DNA from 2 places in the Exiguobacterium sp. SH5S13 genome. Region 2 is predicted to be linked to the other one. Evidence: a T-box and tRNA genes for the amino acid it is inferred to sense, from the RefSeq annotation. Region 2 holds a T-box; the other holds one or more tRNA genes.
What was found. The T-box of region 2 lies ahead of EVJ30_RS11860 (valine--tRNA ligase). A T-box ahead of a tRNA ligase gene usually reads a tRNA of that ligase, here a tRNA-Val.
Positions count from the first base shown of each region.

Region 1: it has a tRNA-Val gene. The T-box ahead of EVJ30_RS11860 (valine--tRNA ligase) is inferred to sense a tRNA for this amino acid. The anticodon was not compared.

Region 1 is NZ_SJUS01000003.1:74,662-83,918, forward strand. It holds gene EVJ30_RS03010 (YitT family protein) at 1-390, opposite strand, end outside; gene EVJ30_RS03015 (YkvA family protein) at 477-884, opposite strand; gene EVJ30_RS03020 (aminopeptidase) at 999-2,237, shown strand; gene EVJ30_RS03025 (alpha/beta hydrolase) at 2,290-3,072, opposite strand; gene EVJ30_RS03030 (TetR/AcrR family transcriptional regulator) at 3,204-3,782, shown strand; gene EVJ30_RS03035 (DMT family transporter) at 3,794-4,123, shown strand; gene EVJ30_RS03040 (DMT family transporter) at 4,120-4,434, shown strand; gene EVJ30_RS03045 (GNAT family N-acetyltransferase) at 4,502-5,059, shown strand; tRNA gene EVJ30_RS03050 (tRNA-Val) at 5,146-5,218, shown strand; gene EVJ30_RS03055 (DUF554 domain-containing protein) at 5,377-6,081, shown strand; gene EVJ30_RS03060 (FeoB-associated Cys-rich membrane protein) at 6,121-6,324, opposite strand; gene feoB (ferrous iron transport protein B) at 6,340-8,316, opposite strand; gene EVJ30_RS03070 (FeoA family protein) at 8,313-8,549, opposite strand; gene EVJ30_RS03075 (pyrroline-5-carboxylate reductase family protein) at 8,736-9,257, opposite strand, start outside.
Region 2 is NZ_SJUS01000024.1:613-9,869, reverse strand. It holds gene EVJ30_RS11890 (AI-2E family transporter) at 1-951, shown strand, start outside; gene hemA (glutamyl-tRNA reductase) at 1,134-2,477, shown strand; gene hemC (hydroxymethylbilane synthase) at 2,536-3,453, shown strand; gene EVJ30_RS11875 (uroporphyrinogen-III synthase) at 3,446-4,111, shown strand; gene hemB (porphobilinogen synthase) at 4,108-5,088, shown strand; gene hemL (glutamate-1-semialdehyde 2,1-aminomutase) at 5,085-6,389, shown strand; T-box leader at 6,437-6,657, shown strand; gene EVJ30_RS11860 (valine--tRNA ligase) at 6,713-9,257, shown strand, end outside.

The DNA.
Region 1 (9,257 bases), on a different contig from region 2:
AAATAACAAAAGTGCCAAACCGAGTCCCGAGACGATCCCGCTGAAGACGGACGCGACGAGCGGATCGTCGAGTGGCGTCGGTGGAATGAGTACAGGCAGCGCATCGATTAAAATCGATGACAGGACGACGACGAGTCCTGTCATGAGAATAAATCGTCTCCCGAGATATTTGATCCCGATGATGAAGAGCGGGATGTTTAGCACCAACTGGGTGAGTCCGATCGGTGTGCCGAACAGCTCGTTGACGATGAGCGTGATGCCGACAATCCCGCCGGACCCGATTTCATTCGGCTTTAGGAGCAGGCCGACAAAGATAGATTGTAGAATCGTTCCGGCGATGATAAAAAGGACTGTCTCGACAGCGATCCGTTTACGTGATTTTGCGTACATATGAGTGGCTAAGGCGCCATACGCCTCCTTTGCATGAACTCATGCAAGCGTACTCCGATGAAGCCTTAATTTCAAGTCTTGAAAGATTATAACTCGTTATGAAAGCGGTCGATATCACTTGCTAGCTGTTCGTGGACGTAGTCGATGACTTGAGCGTCGTCAAACAGTCCGAGCGGGGCGTCGTCCGGGATTGCGTCGAACGGTGAGACGAAATAGAGCACGGCCGCGACGAGGGCGTGTTGCTTGTCGGGCTGCATCTCGAACTGGGCGTTGTAGACGGCGCGTAGCATGTTGAGCAGTTGTTTCATTTGGAAGTACAGTGTGAGCTCCTCTTCCCGTTCGATGTCGCTAATTTCGTTTGAAGCGACGTCGACCGTGACTTTTGCTAGGGCGAGTTCTCCTTGGACTAATAAGTCACCTAGCTGTTCGTTCTCGGTGAAGTCGGTTTGGGCGTTGTTTAAAAAGTGTGAATAAGTCGTTTTCCAATCTGACATGTTTTTCTCCTCCTTCTCTCTACATCTACTAATATGCCCGTTTTTGCGATTTGGTTGCAACTTTTCCGAAAATTTAAGAAGATAGGTGTAAGTGAAAAAGGAGGAACTGTACATATGTCTACTGTAACTTTACCGACCGAGGCAGAATTTGCCCGTTATGCTGAGCTTGCCGTCAAAAAAGGTGTCAACATTCAACCGGGTCAACAGCTCGAAGTCCGAGCCGATATTAGCCAAGCACCGCTCGTCCGTCAAATCGTGAAAGCGGCCTACGCGGCCGGGGCGAAACAAGTGTACGTCAACTGGAGCGATGAAGAGACGACGAAAGTGCGTTACTTCAACGCACCGAATGAAGCGTTCAAGGAGTTCCCGGAGTGGCTCAAAGCACGATTCGAGCAACTCGCGGAAGAGAAGACGGCGTTCTTGTCGATCGTCAGCGACGATCCCGACGCGCTAAACGGTGTCGAATCATCACGCATCGCCGACTCGAACCGGGCGTCTGGTGTCGCGCTCGCGAAATGGCGTAAGTATGTCATGAGTGATAATGTCAGCTGGTCAATCGTGGCCGGTGCTTCTGAAGCGTGGGCGAAAAAAGTATTCCCAGACCGTGAAGATGCGGTTCCAGCCCTGTGGAGAGCGATTTTCGCAGCGACACGAATGGACCAAGACGATGTCGTTGCCGCCTGGGACGAGCACGATCAAGCGTTGCGCTCGCGGGCGCAGCTGTTGACGGACAAGAAATACGCGAAACTTCACTACAAAGCACCAGGCACGGAATTGACGATCGGTCTTCCGAAGAAGCACGTCTTCCTCGGCGGCGGCGGTCCGAACCTGGACGGCGTCGACTTCATCGCCAACATGCCGACGGAGGAAGTGTTTACGCTCGCCGATAAAGATGCGGTCGAAGGACACGTGTCGAGCACGAAGCCGCTCAGCTACAGCGGAAACTTGATCGACGGGTTCACGCTTTGGTTCGAAGGCGGAAAAGTCGTGAAAGCGGAAGCGAAACAAGGGCAGGCGGCACTCGATGAACTGTTGAACCTTGATGAAGGGGCACGCCGCATCGGAGAAGTCGCACTCGTGCCGGACGATTCGCCGATCTCAAACTCAGGACTCCTCTTCTACAACACGTTGTTCGATGAGAACGCCTCGTGCCACTTGGCGCTCGGTCGTGCCTACTCGACGTGCCTCGAAGGCGGACCGGCGATGTCGGCCGAAGAACTCGCTGAGAATGGTGCGAACGACTCGATGACACACGTCGACTTCATGATCGGCTCGGCCGAAATGAATATCGACGGTGAGCTCGAGGACGGGACACGCGAAGCCATCATGCGTGATGGGAACTGGGTCATCTAATAGAAAACAATAAGTAAAGACGCAAAGGCGACCGCCTTTGCGTCTTTTCATGTCATGAGAGTTCATACAGAAATGCGAGCGCGTTCGGCAACCGACGTCGCCATGCAATCTCGTTGTGGACCGCCCCAGGCTCGACTTCATAGCGGAAGGCGATGCCGGTCCGAGCGATCGTCTCGACGAGTTTCGCATTCGTGTATAAGTAGTCCTCGGGCGTGATCGGTCCGCTCGTTTCGTTCGTGCCGATATCCATATAGAGCCGGGCGGACAGGTCAGTTTGTTTCAGTTCACGAATGAGCGAGTCGAGGTTGGCCCAGGCGGCCGTCGACAGTGAACCGACACGACGGATTGCCGGATACGTCGCCATCATATAGAGCGAGATGACGCCGCCCATCGAGCTACCTATCACGCCGACGTCATCCGGGTTGGTCGCGTAGCGTGCGTCAATCCACGGCTTCAGCTCCAACATGAGCCAGTCGGCATAGAGACGCCCCTTGCCGCCAAGTGTCGGCCGGGTCTTAGCGAGCTCGGGCCCGATGCGTTTATAAAGCATCTCGTCTTCATAGAACGAGTACTCGTCATAGCGGTCGAGCCAATCGGGGGCGCTTGCGATGGCGACGACCATGAGCGGTAGTTGCAAATCGTCGAGATGGCGGTCAATCGCCCAACCTTCCCCGATTGTCGCGGTCTTGCCGTCGAAGACGTTTTGGCCGTCATGCATATAGAGCACGGCCAACGCCTCGTCGGTACGAGCGAAGTCAGGGCGGTAGACGCGGACGATTCGTTTTCGGCCGCGCATCGTCTCGGTCGGCAAGGTGAAACTAAACTGTTCGATCATACAATCATTCCTCCCTTCCTCTGACGGTCTCTTCTCATTTTGGCGTTGTCCGTACAAAAACTCAATCCGGAAGTTTGACTACCTACCGTTCGTTAGTTAAAGTGAGGGGAGATGAAAGGGGTAGATCGCACATGACCACGAAACAGCGAATTGAACAGGCTGCCAGACGCCGGTTTGCGCTTGAAGGATATGAAGGACTGTCTTTGGCGGCGCTCGCCGAAGATGTCGGGATTAAGAAGCCGTCTTTATATGCGCACATCGAAGGAAAAGAACAGCTGTTCAAACAAGTCGTCGAACAGATGGCCGAGCGTTACCAGCGAGCTTGGGAACAAGCACGGGACGCGTCTGACGGGGCGGCACCGCTCGAACGGATCGAGGCGATCGTTGAAGCGTTGATTCATTTCTTCGAAGAAGAAGAGACATGGATGCTGACGAAACGAATGCTGCTCGTACCGCCGCCTGAGCTACGCGCCTTCATCGAGTCGACGATCGGGTCGGTCGAGACCGAGCTCCAAACGTTTGAGAAAGAGCAGTTCCGTTTGGCGATGGAGCGGGGCGATTTACCGGAACAATCGCTCGACGACGTATATGATGCGTACTATTGCTTTTTGGACGGAGCGTTGCTTTCACTCTTTTCGTTCGAAACGAATCGAGCGCAACGACAGCATGCAGCATTTAAAATTCTTAAGAAAGGAGTCGGATGGACATGAAAAAAGAACAATTGGCTTGGGTGTGGCTCATGCTCGCCGGACTTCTTGAAATCGTTTGGGCGACGACGATGAAATTATCGAATGGGTTTACCGTATTAGGACCGACCGTCGTGACCGTCGTGTTATTGATTGTCAGTTTTGGCTTGTTGGCGATGTCGTTCCGTGTATTACCGGCCGGCACCGGGTACGCCGTCTTTACGGGTATCGGTGCTGTCGGGACGGTCATCGTCGGAAATATTTTGTTTGATGAGACGATGACGGGAATGAAGCTGTTGTTTATCGCGACGCTCCTCATCGGTGTGGTCGGTTTGAAGCAAGTGACAGGAGGTGAGCCGGCATGAGTTGGACATTTTTAATCGGGGCTGGGCTCGCTGAGATGCTTGCTGTTTTCTTCATGGGAAAATCAAAAGGCTATCAGATTTTAAAATGGTCGCTTCTTTCAATCATGACGTTCGCACTAAGTTTTTATTTGTTGTCACGTTCGCTCGAGACGCTGCCGCTCGGGCTCGCCTACTCGATTTGGGTCGGAATCGGCGCGGCGGGTGGAGTGATTCTCGGTATGCTGTACTTGAACGAGTCGAGCGACCGGTGGCGTATCTTCTTCTTGACGCTCATTATCGGAAGCGTCGTCGGGTTGAAAGTCGTGGCGTAAATAGGATTGAAACGAGCTAAAAACGGGAATTGAATAATTCAGATTGTGAACGAAAGGGGCGGGAAAAATGAATCTTGTAGAGTTGCAATCAGAACGTCTACGGCTTGAACCTTACACGATCTCCGATTTCTATTTCGTAAAATCGCTACTCCAAGATCCGCGGGTGATGCGCTTTATCAGTCCGGACGGCAAGCCATATACGGATGAACAGACAATCGAATGGTTCGAGAGACAATTGGCCCGATATACGACGGGCCGACAGACCGGACTCCTCAAACTGATGACACATCACAGTGATGAGCCGATCGGCCATGCCGGGACGCTCTTGCATGAACTTGATGGCAAAATCGAGCTCGAGGTCGGTTATTGGCTAGCACCAAAGCACTGGCACATGGGCTACGGCCGTGAAGCGGCCGCGCGTCTCATGCAACATGCGTTCGAGGAAGGCGAGAAAGACATCATTTCGCTCATCCACCCGGACAACGTGCCGTCACAATGCGTCGCGAAATCGAACGGCTTGCGTTGGGACCGTGACACCGAACACGGAGGCATGATCGTGTCCGTTTATGTCGGCGATTTGGAGCGTCTATGCCGTCACATGAAGCGGGAAGAAATGACGCGGTGAAAAAAATAAAAAAAGTTTTAAAAAACAGTTGCCAAGGCATTAGTTTCTTGATATATTAATAGTGTCCTAAAGAGAGGACACGACCTGATTCTGTAGCTCAGCTGGGAGAGCGCTACCTTGACAGGGTAGAGGTCGCTGGTTCGAGCCCAGTCAGAATCACTTGGGTGCCAAACCCGATGCGAAACCCATAGGAACGTGGGTTTCCGCGCAGCCACTTCTTACGAGAAGTGGCTTTTTTTGTGTATTCTTTTAATTGACAGCCCACATAAACAGTTGGTATATTCCTCTCAATACATACAGAAACGGGGAATTATACGATGGTATTAACCGGAACAATCGTCAATGCGGCCTTGATCGTGGTCGGCACATTACTCGGGCTGCTGTTTCACCGAATCCCCGAGCGGATGAAAGAGACGGTCACGGCTGCCATCGGTCTCGCCGTCGTCTTGCTTGGCGTGCAGATGGGCATGAAGAGTGAGAACTTTTTAATCGTCATCGGCAGTCTCGTTATCGGAGCCGCACTTGGCGAATGGTGGAAGCTCGACGAGAAGTTGAACGAGATCGGCTATCAGTTGGAACGGCGTCTCGGTGGAAAAAGTAAGTCGAGCATCGCGGAAGGCTTCATCACGGCGACGCTCATCTTTGTGATCGGGGCGATGGCCGTCATCGGTGCGCTCGACAGCGGTCTGCGCGGGGACCATGACGTCCTCTATACAAAAGGGTTGATTGACGGTTTCACGGCGCTTGTGCTCAGTTCGACGCTAGGCATCGGCGTCATGTTCTCGGCCGTACCGGTCTTGTTGTACCAAGGAGCGATCGCGTTGCTCGCCATCCAGATCATGAAGTTCATTCCGGAGTCGCTCATGGATGACTTTATTTTGGAGATGACGGCGACCGGGGGCGTCATGATCGTCGCCATCGGGTTGAACCTGGTCGGGATCACCCGGATTCGTGTCGCCAACTTACTGCCCGGTATTTTGATGGTCGCGATCATTGTCACCGCATTACATATCTTCCAATGAAAAAACGGACTAGCGCGAAACAATGCGCTAGTCCGTTTTTCATTGATGATAACTTTTTTTATCAGCGTGTAAGGCTTCCGCAATGATTTTATCCCAGTCAGCGGCATCACAGGATGTCGTGCAAGTCGGTGCGATTTCGCAAGTGGCGCATTTACCGGCTTTTGCTTTGCGGGTGTAGCGATAGAGCGAATAGGCGGCGTACCCGAATACGGCAAGACCGATCAGTAAATCAAATAAGAACATATGATTCCCTCCTTGTTAAGACAATCCGAACAGACGACCGATTTGATAGATCATCAGTGATACGACGTACGCAACACCAAGCCCATAAAGGCTAGCGACCCACGTCAATTTGGCACTTCCCACCTCGCGCCGAATGACGGCGACGGTCGCTAGACAAGGGACGTACAAGAGGACGAACGCCATGAAACTATATGCGCTCAACGGCGTAAACACGGGAAGCAACGAAGCGGACAAGTCAGATTCGCTGACCGCATAAATGATCGCCATCGTCGATACGACGACTTCTTTCGCCAAAAAACCTGTGATGAGCGAAGCGCCGGCCTGCCACGTCCCGAAACCGAGTGGAATCAGCAACGTCGCAACGACTCCACCAATCATAGCGAGAAAACTCTCATTCATCGGGACGTCCATTCCGGCTGGACCGGAATAGGCGAGTAACCAAATGAAGACGGAACCGCCAAAGATGAACGTACCTGCTTTTCGGACGAACCCTTTCGCCTTTTGCCATGTGCTGCGCCAAAGCGTCAACCCTTGGGGGACACGGTATGGAGGCTGTTCGACGATAAAGAGGCTGTTCCGATCTTCCGCCGCCAATACGGACGTGAATATTTTCGCGGCAATCAACGCCAGGACGATCCCGAGCATATAGAGCGATAAGACGACGAGCGCTTGGTTTGATGCGAAAAAACTGGCAGCGAAGACGGCATAGATCGGCAGACGCGCCGAGCACGACATGAACGGTGAAATGAAAATCGTGACGAGCCGCTCCCGCTCTTCCTCGACCGTCCGTGCCGCCATAATACCTGGGACGTTACAACCAAATCCAATGATCATCGGAATAAAACTTTTCCCGTTCAGTCCGACGAGTTGCATAAATCGGTCCATGACAATGGCGACACGCGCCATATAGCCAGAGTCCTCTAAAAACGAGATAAAGAAAAAGAGCACGAAAATCTGTGGGACGAAGACGAGGACACCGCCGACACCGGCGATCACCCCGTCAATCAGCAACGCCTGGATGAAAGAGGAGGTCCCGAGGAGTTGTAACAACGAGCTTGTTCCGGATGTGACCGGACCCGACAGAAATCCATCCAACAGATCGGACAACGGGGCACCGATCCAGTTGAACGTGATGTGGAACAAGGCGTAAAGTACTGTAAAGAAAATGGGTAAGCCCCAGATCGGATGTGTCACGACGGCATCGATGCGGTCGGTGACCGTGGCTTGTTGTGCGTTATGCTGATCGACGACGTGATGGCGAACGTCTTTTGTCCAGTCGCGTCTGCGTTCTGTAATGTGGGCGTGGGCGAAGCGTCCGAGTTTCACTTCCAACGCTTTACGAATTTCATTGACGGTTGGCGTCGAAGACTCGAGCTGTTCTGAAATGACGCGATTTCCGGCCAAGTATTGAATGGCGACCCAGCGATCGCGCTCACTGAGTCCCGTCGCTTCAAGAATTTGTTGAAGCGCCTGTTCGGTCTCTTCCCCGTAATCGAGTACGAAAGGTTCGCGAGGGGTCGTTCGCAGGGAGGACAGGAGGACTTCACAGCCGGCACCTGTTCGTGCTGTAATCGGAAACACGTCCACGTCCAAACGTTCTCTCAAACGCTTTAAATTGATGTGGATGCCTCGTCCTTCAGCGACATCGACCATGTTCAGACCGATTTGAAGCGGACGGCCCATTTCGAGCAGTTGGAGCGTTAATTGTAAGTTACGTTCGAACTGCGAGGCATCGATGATGTTGAACATCCCATCGAACGGTTCATGCAACAGGAATCGCGAGACGATTGCTTCGTCAGCCGATAGCGGGTCTAAATCATAGACACCGGGCAAGTCGATCAACTGTCCGATGTTTCCATGCAACTGTCCGATTTTCTGTTCAATTGTGACACCGGCCCAGTTACCGACGTGGGCGAAGGAGCCTGTTAATCGGTTAAATAAAGACGTTTTTCCGGTGTTCGGGTTTCCGATTAGGGCAATCCGTTGCGTCACGGGACGATCACCCCAATCTGTTCAGCGTCACAGCGACGGATGGCAATCATTTGTTGATGTTCGATTTGTTCAATCGTGAGCGGTCCGGAAAAGATGGCCCGACGTTTAATTCGTACGGAACAGCCCTCATAAAATCCTAAGGCAATCATGCGACGCCGCAAGCGGTCATCGATTCTCGTTAAATCGGATATGAGCACTGGTTGATGTAGCGGCATGGCAAGTAATGAACTCATTAAGATCTCTCCATTTTAGTCAAATGATAATTCTTCTCATTTGGTAGCATAACACGTTCTTTACTATCGGGAAGCAAGATTATTTGTGGATTTTATGACTTCTAAAAAATAGTAGTGCGAGAATTAAAAAACCGCCCGATAGAAGTCAGAACTTAACGTTCGACTTCTATCGGGCGGTTCAAGTACTTACGTTCTTTCAATCGTTGCGTCGATAGGATCATGATCCTCTTTCGCGCTCTCACGCAGGGCGGACGACATCACGTCAGACAAGTCACGTGAGCGGAGCACGCCGACACCGCGGTCGGTCGGTCCATCAGGTGCGGCGACGTCGGCGATCAGCTCGTCGGTCGGACGTGTCTCATGCAACAATAACTCGGCTGATCCTTTCATCGCTTGAGCGACGATTTGGCGGGCCGTGTCTTCATCAAACCCGGCTTCTGTCAGCACCGGGGTCATCGAACCGACGATCTCGTAAAAGAACGCAGGACTGCATCCGGCTGCCGCCATGAAAGCTGACATCGTTTTCGCGTCCGTGACGGCTGTCCGACCGACCCGGTTGAACAGTGCCGCCGCCGTCTCGCGGGCGGTCGCATCTGTCTCAGGTCCGAACCAGAGTCCAGTCATCCCGGTTTGATAGGCGACCGGGGTGTTCGGCATCGCACAGATGGCTGGGATGCCGGATGCTTCTTCAAGCTCGCTCGGCTCGAT
Region 2 (9,257 bases):
GTCGCAATCACGCTAACATCGCTTATCCTGATCATCACGCTCGTTTTCAGTATTCTCGGGCCCGTGCTCGTCGAACAAGTGACCGATCTCGTCAACGCGATGCCGAGCATCGCCAAAGAGTTGCAGCAACAAGCGTTCTCAGTGCGTGACTCGCTCATGCAAAACGAGTTCCTGTCGCGCTTCATGGCGGAGAACGATGACATGTTCACCGATTTGACCAACAATGTCACCACATACCTCGGTGATATTTTTGGCAATATCGCTTCTTCATTCGGCCAAGTCATCGGATTCATTACATCAGCTGTCATCACGATCGTCGTCATTCCATTCATGTTGCTCTATATGCTGCTTGACGGAAAGCATTTGCCGGACTCGATCGTCAAGCTGCTCCCATCGAGCTATGAGAAAGAGACACGTAAAATTTTGAATGACATGCATACGACCGTTAAAAACTACGTGCACGCCCAACTGATCGTCGCGTTCTTCGTTGGGATCACGTCGCTCATCGGTCTTTGGATCGTCGGTGTCGACTACGCCATCTTGCTCGCACTCTTCATGATGGTGACGAACATCATCCCGTACGTCGGACCGTTCCTCGGGGCGGCACCGGCCGTCGTCGTCGCCTTCATCCAAGATCCGATCAAAGTGCTCTGGGTCATCCTCGTCATCATCATCGTCCAACAGATCGAGGCGAACGTCATCTCCCCGCTCATTCAAGGGAAGACGCTCAAAGTGCATCCGCTCACGATCATCATCGTCTTACTCGTGGCCGGTAACCTGGCTGGGATCATCGGGATGTTGATCGCGGTTCCGACTTATGCGGTGGCGAAAGTCGTCGTCAAAAACATCGTCCGCATCTATAAATTGAAGGAGCGACAACATTACCTCGAGTCGGAAGAAGAAGACAAGCCGGAAAGTACGATTATCACAGATTCATCGTCACTAAAATGACGAAACAAGTAGAAATGGCCAATTTGACCGTTTCTACTTTTTTTCGTCACAAAAAGTTCTTAAATTATTTCACGAAAATCGAACAGAAGATTATAGTTCCTAAATAAAAATTGTTATAATGTACGATAGAGACGTAAAAAAAGACAACCGCCACTGTGATTTTAGATGAGGGGAAGAGGTACATGCATATTGTCGTCGTTGGACTAAATAACAAGACAGCCCCTGTCGCGATTCGGGAGCAGTTCTCGTTTGGGGAGCAAGAAATCGTGGACGCGATGATTGCGCTCCGCGAAGAGAAAAGCATTTTTGAATCGGTTATTTTGTCGACCTGTAACCGTACCGAGCTATACGTCGTCACAGACCAGCTCCATACGGGTCGTTATTATACAAAACGTTTTTTAGCGAACTGGTTTGATTTAGAGATGGATCAGTTCACACCATACTTGTCGATCCGTGAAGGCGAGGAAGCGATTCGTCACTTGTTCCGTGTCACGTCGGGTCTCGACTCGATGATCATCGGGGAAACGCAGATTTTAGGACAAGTCAAGTCAAGCTTCTTCCGCGCCCAAGAGAACGGGACGACGGGGACGGTGTTTAATAAATTGTTCAAAGAAGCCGTGACGCTCGCCAAACGGGCCCATACTGACACGCAAATTGGGGAAATGTCGGTATCGGTCAGCTCGGCTGCGGTCGCGCTCGCGCAAGAGATGTACACGCGCCTCGATGACAAACAAGTCGTCGTCGTCGGTGCAGGTGAGACGGGTGAGCTGACAACGCTCAACTTGTTCGAAGCCGGCGCCAAACAAATTGCCGTCTTCAACCGGACTGAAAGTAAAGCGAAAGCGGTCGCTGCCAAGTTCAAAGGCCGGGCCCACTCGATCCGCGAGATTGCCTGTGGACTGCTCGATGCCGATATTTTGATCAGCTCGACCGGCGCCAAAGAAGCCGTTATCGCGTATGATGACGTTGCCGCAGCGCAATTGCTACGTCGGGAACGACCACTTCTTCTCATTGACATTGCCGTGCCGCGAGATATCGATCCAGCGGTCCGGTCGCTTCCGGGCGTCCATTTGTTTGATGTCGATGACTTGAACGGGATCGTCAATAAAAACTTGGCAGCCCGTCTCGTCGAGGCAGAAAAGATTGAAGTGAAGATTGATGAGGCGATCCAAGAGTTCCAAGCATGGCTCGTCACGCTCGGTGTCGTGCCGATCATGAACGAGTTGCGCTCACGTGCGCTCACCGTCCAAGAAGAGACGATGGAAAGTCTTGAGCGCAAGCTCGACCATCTGTCGGACCGGGACAAGAAAGTCATCGGCAAGCACATGAAGTCGATCATCAATCAGATGCTTCGTGAACCGATCGACTACATTAAAGACGCGGCCGCTCAACCGGACGCGAACACGCGCATCGCCCAGTTCGTCGAAGCGTTCGCCCTAGACGTCGACGTTCCGGCTGCGGATACAGAACCGGAAGAGCTAGAAGCGATGGCGGCTAAAGCACCACTTCGCGCATTGATGCGCTAATACAAACCAAAAAGGCGGCGGATCTCGTCGCCTTTTTCTATGAAGGGGACTAAACATTATGCGTAAAATTATCGTCGGCTCACGCCGCTCGCAACTCGCGATGACACAGACGAAATGGGTCATCGAACAATTGAAGCAAGCCGGGGCCCAGAACGAGTTCGAGATCAAAGAAATCGTGACGAAAGGTGACCAAATCGTCGACGTCCAACTGTCGAAAGTCGGTGGGAAAGGCTTGTTCGTCAAAGAAATCCAACAGCAGATGCTCGCCGGTGACATCGATTTCGCCGTCCACAGCATGAAAGACGTGCCGGCCGAACTGCCGGAAGACCTCTTTATCAGCTGTATGCCAAAACGTGTCGACGCGCGTGACGTCTTGATTTGCGAGAACGGCTATACGCTCGAGACGTTGCCGCAAGGCGCGGTCATCGGGACGAGCTCGCTCCGTCGCGGTGCACAGATGCTCGCGGCCCGTCCGGACTTCGAGATCCAATGGATTCGTGGCAACATCGACACGCGCTTGAAAAAACTCGATACCGAGAACTTCAACGCCATCTTGCTCGCGAAAGCGGGACTTGAACGTATGGGTTGGACCGACCGCGTCAAGTTCGAAGCGCTCGACGCCGACATGATGGTACCGGCCGTCGGACAAGGTGTACTCGCGATCGAGAGCCGGAAAGACGACGCCGAAGTGACGCAGATTTTACAGCTCCTTCACGATGACGTGACGGCGAAAGCTGCCACAGCGGAGCGGACGTTCTTGAAGGCGATCGAAGGCAGCTGCCACGTACCGGTTGGCGGTTACGCGACGGTCGACGGGGACACGGTCACGCTCACCGGCTTGATCGCCTCGGTCGACGGCAAAGACGTGCTCCGTGTGACGAAAACGTCAACGGACGAAGTCGCGCTCGGTCAAGACGTCGCTGACGACTTGCTCGGACGCGGCGGACGCGAGATCCTCGCCTCGGTCAATGTGTGACGTCTGGTACACAGGGACAAAACGACTGACCGCTTCGCAACGGGCCTTGCTCGACGCGAGCGGTCTTTCCGTTCATCACGTCCCGATGATCGAGACACGCTTGACCGGGCATCCGATGCCTACGGTTCAGTTCGACTGGCTCGTCGTCACGAGTCAAACGGCCGTCCCGGCGCTCTATGCCGTGTCGCGTGACGTCCGTGTCGCCGCCGTCGGCGAGAAGACCCGGGACGCGCTCGAGGCAGAAGGATTCACCGTTTCGCTCATGCCGGAGACGTATACAGGCGAGGCGTTGTTCCGCGAGTTGGCGAACGTCGTCGGTGAGGACGATGTCGTCTTGTTCGCCCGTGGAGATTTGGCGAATACCGAGCATATGCGACAATTGCCGCATGTGTACGACTGGGTCGTCTATGAGACGGTCGAGAAAGCACTCACGGCCGATCAAGCGGCCGCGCTCGAACATGTCGAGGCGCTGCTCGTGCTCAGTCCGTCCGCCGTCCACGCGCTCACGCCTTACCTCGAGCGGTTCCACGGGACGTGGTACGCCATTGGTGAAGTGACCGAGCAGGCCGTCCGAGAAGTTTCGACGTTACCGGTCCGAGTGCCTGAGTGTTATACTATGGATGCATTAATACAGTGTGTAGGGGGAGATTTTTCATGAACCAATTCGACCGTCACCGTCGTCTGCGCTCGTCGAAGTCGATGCGTGCACTCGTACGTGAAAACCATGTTCGGAAAGAAGATTTAATTTATCCGCTCTTCGTCGTCGAAGGGACAAATATTAAACGCGAAGTCAGCTCGATGCCTGGCGTCTTCAACTTCTCGCTCGATCGTCTCGAAGACGAGATCCGTGAGCTCGTTGACCTCGGGCTCGAGTCCGTCCTCTTGTTCGGCGTACCTGAGCATAAAGACCCGGAAGGCACGGAAGCGTACCACGACCACGGCATCGTCCAAGAAGCGATCCGCAAAGTGAAAGAGTGGGCACCACAGCTCACGGTCATCGCCGACACGTGCCTCTGTGAATATACGTCGACGGGCCACTGTGGCATCGTGAAGAACGGTGACGTCGATAACGACGCGTCACTACCGCTTCACGTCCAGACGGCGATCACGCAAGCGCAAGCGGGCGCAGACATCATCGCGCCGAGCTCGATGATGGACGGCTTCGTCGCCGCCATCCGCGAAGGGCTCGACCAAAACGGCTTCAGCCACATCCCGATCATGAGCTACGGCGTCAAATACGCATCGGCGTACTACGGCCCGTTCCGTGACGCGGCGCAGTCGGCGCCTGGTGAAGGCGACCGCAAAGGCTATCAGATGGACCCGGCTAACCGCCGCGAGGCGTTCCGGGAATCACAGTCGGACGTCGAGCAAGGTGCCGACTTTATGATCGTCAAACCGGCGCTCGCGTTCATGGACATCATCCGCGACATGCGCGACTCGCTCGATATGCCGATCGTGGCGTATAACGTGAGCGGGGAGTATGCGATGATTAAAGCGGCGTCGATGAACGACTGGATCGATGAACAACGTATCGTCATGGAGACGATGGTCGGTTTCAAACGGGCCGGTGCCGATTTGATCGTCACGTATTTCGCAAAAGACGTCTGTCGCTATTTGGAAGGAGAATTCGCATGACATACAAGCAAACTCGCTCAGAAGCAGCGTTCAAACAAGCACTCCCACTCATGCCGGGCGGGGTCAACAGCCCGGTCCGTGCCTATAAATCGGTCGGGATGACGCCGATCTTCGCCGAACGCGGTGAAGGTTCACGTGTCTACGACATCGACGGCAACGAGTACATCGACTACGTCCTCTCATGGGGACCACTCATTCTCGGTCACCGCGACCCGGTCGTCATGAAAGCGATCCAAGATCAGGCTGAAAAAGGCTGGACGTTCGGGACACCGACGGAGCTCGAGACGAAGATGGCCGAGCTCGTCATCGACCGCGTCCCATCGATCGAGATGGTCCGCATGGTCAACTCCGGTACGGAAGCGACGATGGCGGCTCTCCGCCTCGCACGCGGCTATACGGGCAAGACGAAGATCTTGAAGTTTGAAGGCTGCTACCACGGCCACGGGGACTCGCTCCTCATCAAGGCCGGATCAGGTGTCGCGACACTCGGTCTCCCGGACTCACCGGGCGTCCCGAAAGACTTGGCGAGCCATACGCTCACCGTCCCATACAATGACCTCGACGCGCTTCGCATCGCGTTCGAGAAGCACGGCGACGACATCGCCGGCGTCATCGTCGAGCCGGCTGCCGGCAACATGGGCTTCGTCCCGCCGCAGCCAGGATTCCTCGAAGGACTGCGTGAAATCACGGAACAAAACGGCGCGCTCCTCATCTTTGATGAGGTCATGACCGGCTTCCGCGTCGGTTACAATTGCGCCCAAGGTTACTTTGGCGTGACGCCTGATCTTACGTGCCTCGGCAAAGTCATCGGCGGTGGCCTTCCGGTCGGCGCATACGGCGGCAAACGGGAGATCATGGAACACATCGCACCGCAAGGGCCGATCTACCAAGCAGGGACGCTTTCAGGCAACCCGCTCGCGATGATCGCCGGCTACACGACGCTGTCGCAACTCAAGCCTGAGCACTACGAGGAGTTCGAGCGCAAAGCCGACCGCCTCGCGGCAGGCTTCACGGCAGCGGCCGAGAAATATAACATCCCGCACGACACGAACCGGGCCGGCTCGATGTTCGGCTTCTTCTTCACGAACGAGAAAGTGACGAACTTCGAGAAGGCGAAAACGTCGAACCTCGACATGTTCCGCTCGTACTATCAGAAGATGGCGGCGCGTGGCGTGTTCTTGCCACCGTCACAGTTTGAAGGTTTGTTCTTGTCGACTGTGCATACGGACGAGGATATCGACGCGACGCTCGCTGCGGTCGATGCGACGTTCAAAGAGCTGCAACAAGAGTTTTCACTGTAATCTTGACTGAAACGTCTTCAATCGCTACAATTGTTTAACAGATACGTTTAAAAGCTATGATGAGGAATAGTACGCAACAACACTCCTTTCTAGAGACGCGGCCGCTTGGTGCAAGGTCGCGAGGGAAGTGTGCGGAAGTCGCCTCGGAGCTGACCTTTTGAATCAAGTAGGAAGGTCCGGTCCATCGACCGTTATTCGATTTTGAGGGCGCCACGTGTTGGCGAACTAAGGTGGTACCGCGGAAGATACGGCTTCTTTCGTCCTTAGCGTTAAGGACGAGAGTAGCCGTTTTTTGTGTAGACAGATAGAGGAGGATTGGCACAATGACCAACGAAACAAACGAAATCAGCATGCCGACGAAGTACGACCCGAGTGCGACGGAAGCGAAATGGTACGACTATTGGATGGAGAACAACGTGTTCAAGGCGGACGAGGACGACTCGAAACAGCCTTACACGATCGTCATCCCGCCACCGAACGTCACAGGGAAACTTCACCTCGGACACGCGTGGGATACGACGCTCCAAGATCTACTCACGCGCTTGAAGCGCATGCAAGGCTATGACGTCCTCTGGCTCCCAGGGATGGACCACGCCGGTATCGCGACACAGGCGAAAGTTGAACAGAAGCTCCGTGAGGACGGCATCATGCGTTACGACCTCGGACGCGAGAAGTTCCTCGAGAAGACGTGGGAATGGAAAGACGAGTACGCCGACACGATCCGTGCCCAGTGGTCAAAACTCGGCCTCGGCCTCGACTACTCGCGTGAACGGTTCACACTCGACGCGGGACTGTCAAAAGCGGTCCAGGAAGTCTTCGTCCGTTTGTATGAAAAAGGCTTGATCTACCGCGGCGAGTACATCGTCAACTGGGACCCGGCACAAAAAACGGCCGTCTCCGACATCGAAGTCATCTATCAAGAAGTCGAAGGCGCGTTCTACCATATGAAATATCCGCTCGCTGACGGCTCAGGCCACATCGAAATCGCGACGACACGCCCCGAGACGATGCTCGGCGATACGGCCGTCGCCGTCAACCCGAAAGACGAGCGCTACGCGCACCTCGTCGGGAAGACGATCATGCTCCCGGTCATGAACCGTGAGATCCCGATCGTCGCGGACGACTATGTCGACGTCGAGTTCGGTACCGGTTGCGTGAAGATCACGCCGGCGCACGACCCGAACGACTTTGAAATCGGGAACCGTCACGAGCTTCCGCGCATCCTCATCATGGACGAGTCAGGGACGATGAACGAGAATGCTGGCAAGTACGAAGGGCTCGACCGCTTCGACTGCCGCAAGCAGCTCGTCAAAGACTTAGAAGCAGACGGCACGCTCGTCAAAATCGAGCCGCACACGCACTCGGTCGGTCACTCGGAACGTTCAGGCGCAGTCATCGAGCCTTACTTGTCGAAGCAATGGTTCGTCGATATGGAGCCGCTCGCGAAAGCGGCGCTCGCAGCACAAGGCAACGACGAGACGAAAGTCAACTTCGTCCCAGAGCGGTTCGAAGGCACGTACCTCCGCTGGATGGAAAACATCCGCGACTGGTGCATCAGCCGTCAACTTTGGTGGGGCCACCGCATCCCGGCTTGGTACCATAACGAGACAGGCGAAGTGTATGTAGGCAAAGAAGCGCCGGCTGATAGTGAGAACTGGCATCAAGACGAAGACGTGCTCGACACGTGGTTCTCGTCAGCGCTCTGGCCGTTCTCGACGATGGGCTGGCCGGACACGGATTCAGCAGACTTCAAACGCTACTTCCCGACGAGCGCGCTCGTCACGGGTTACGATATCATCTTCTTCTGGGTATCGCGGATGATCTTCCAATCGCTCGAATTCACGGGCAAGCAGCCGTTCAACGACGTGCTCATCCACGGTCTGATCCGTGACTCGGAAGGCCGCAAGATGTCGAAATCGCTCGGTAACGGCGTTGACCCGATGGAAGTCATCGACCAGTACGGTGCCGACTCGCTCCGCTGGTTCCTGCTCACGGGCTCGACACCGGGGAACGACCTGCGCTTCTACTGGGAGAAAATCGAATCGACATGGAACTTCGCGAACAAGATTTGGAACGCGAGCCGCTTCGCCCTCATGAACATGGATGGGATGAAGTTTGAAGACATCGACCTCTCAGGTGAGAAGACGCTCGCCGACAAGTGGATCCTCACGCGCTTGAACGATACGGTCGACCAAGTGACGCGCCTCGTCGACAAGTACGAGTTCGGTGAAGCTGGTCGTTACTTGTACAACTTCATCTGGGAAGAGTTCTGTAACTGGTACATCGAGATGGCGAAACTCACGCTCTACGGTGAGGACGAAGCGGCGAAAGCGACGACACGTTCGGTACTCGCGCATACGCTCGACTCGATCATGCGTCTCATGCACCCGTTCATGCCGTTCTTGACAGAGGAAATTTGGCAGCACTTGCCGCACGAAGGCGACTCGATCGTCCGTGCGAGCTATCCGACGCGTCGTGACGACCTCCACTATGCGGAGTCGGTACCGGCGTTCGAAGCGGTCATGAACGTCATCCGTTCGGTTCGTAACATCCGTTCGGAAGTGAACGCACCGATGTCGAAACCGATCCAACTGTTCATCGCGACGAGTGACGACACGACACAAGGCTACTTGAGCGAGAACGAAGCGACGATCGGCAAGTTCACGAACGCGACCGAGCTCGAAATCGGTCGTGGCTTGACGGCACCGGACAAATCGATGTCAGCGATCATGACGGGCGCGGAGCTGTTCATCCCGCTCGCCGACTTGATCAACTTCGAAGAAGAGATCGCCCGTCTTGAAAAAGAAGTGACGAAGTACGAGAAAGAAGTCGAACGCGTGCAGAAGAAACTCGGTAACCCAGGTTTCA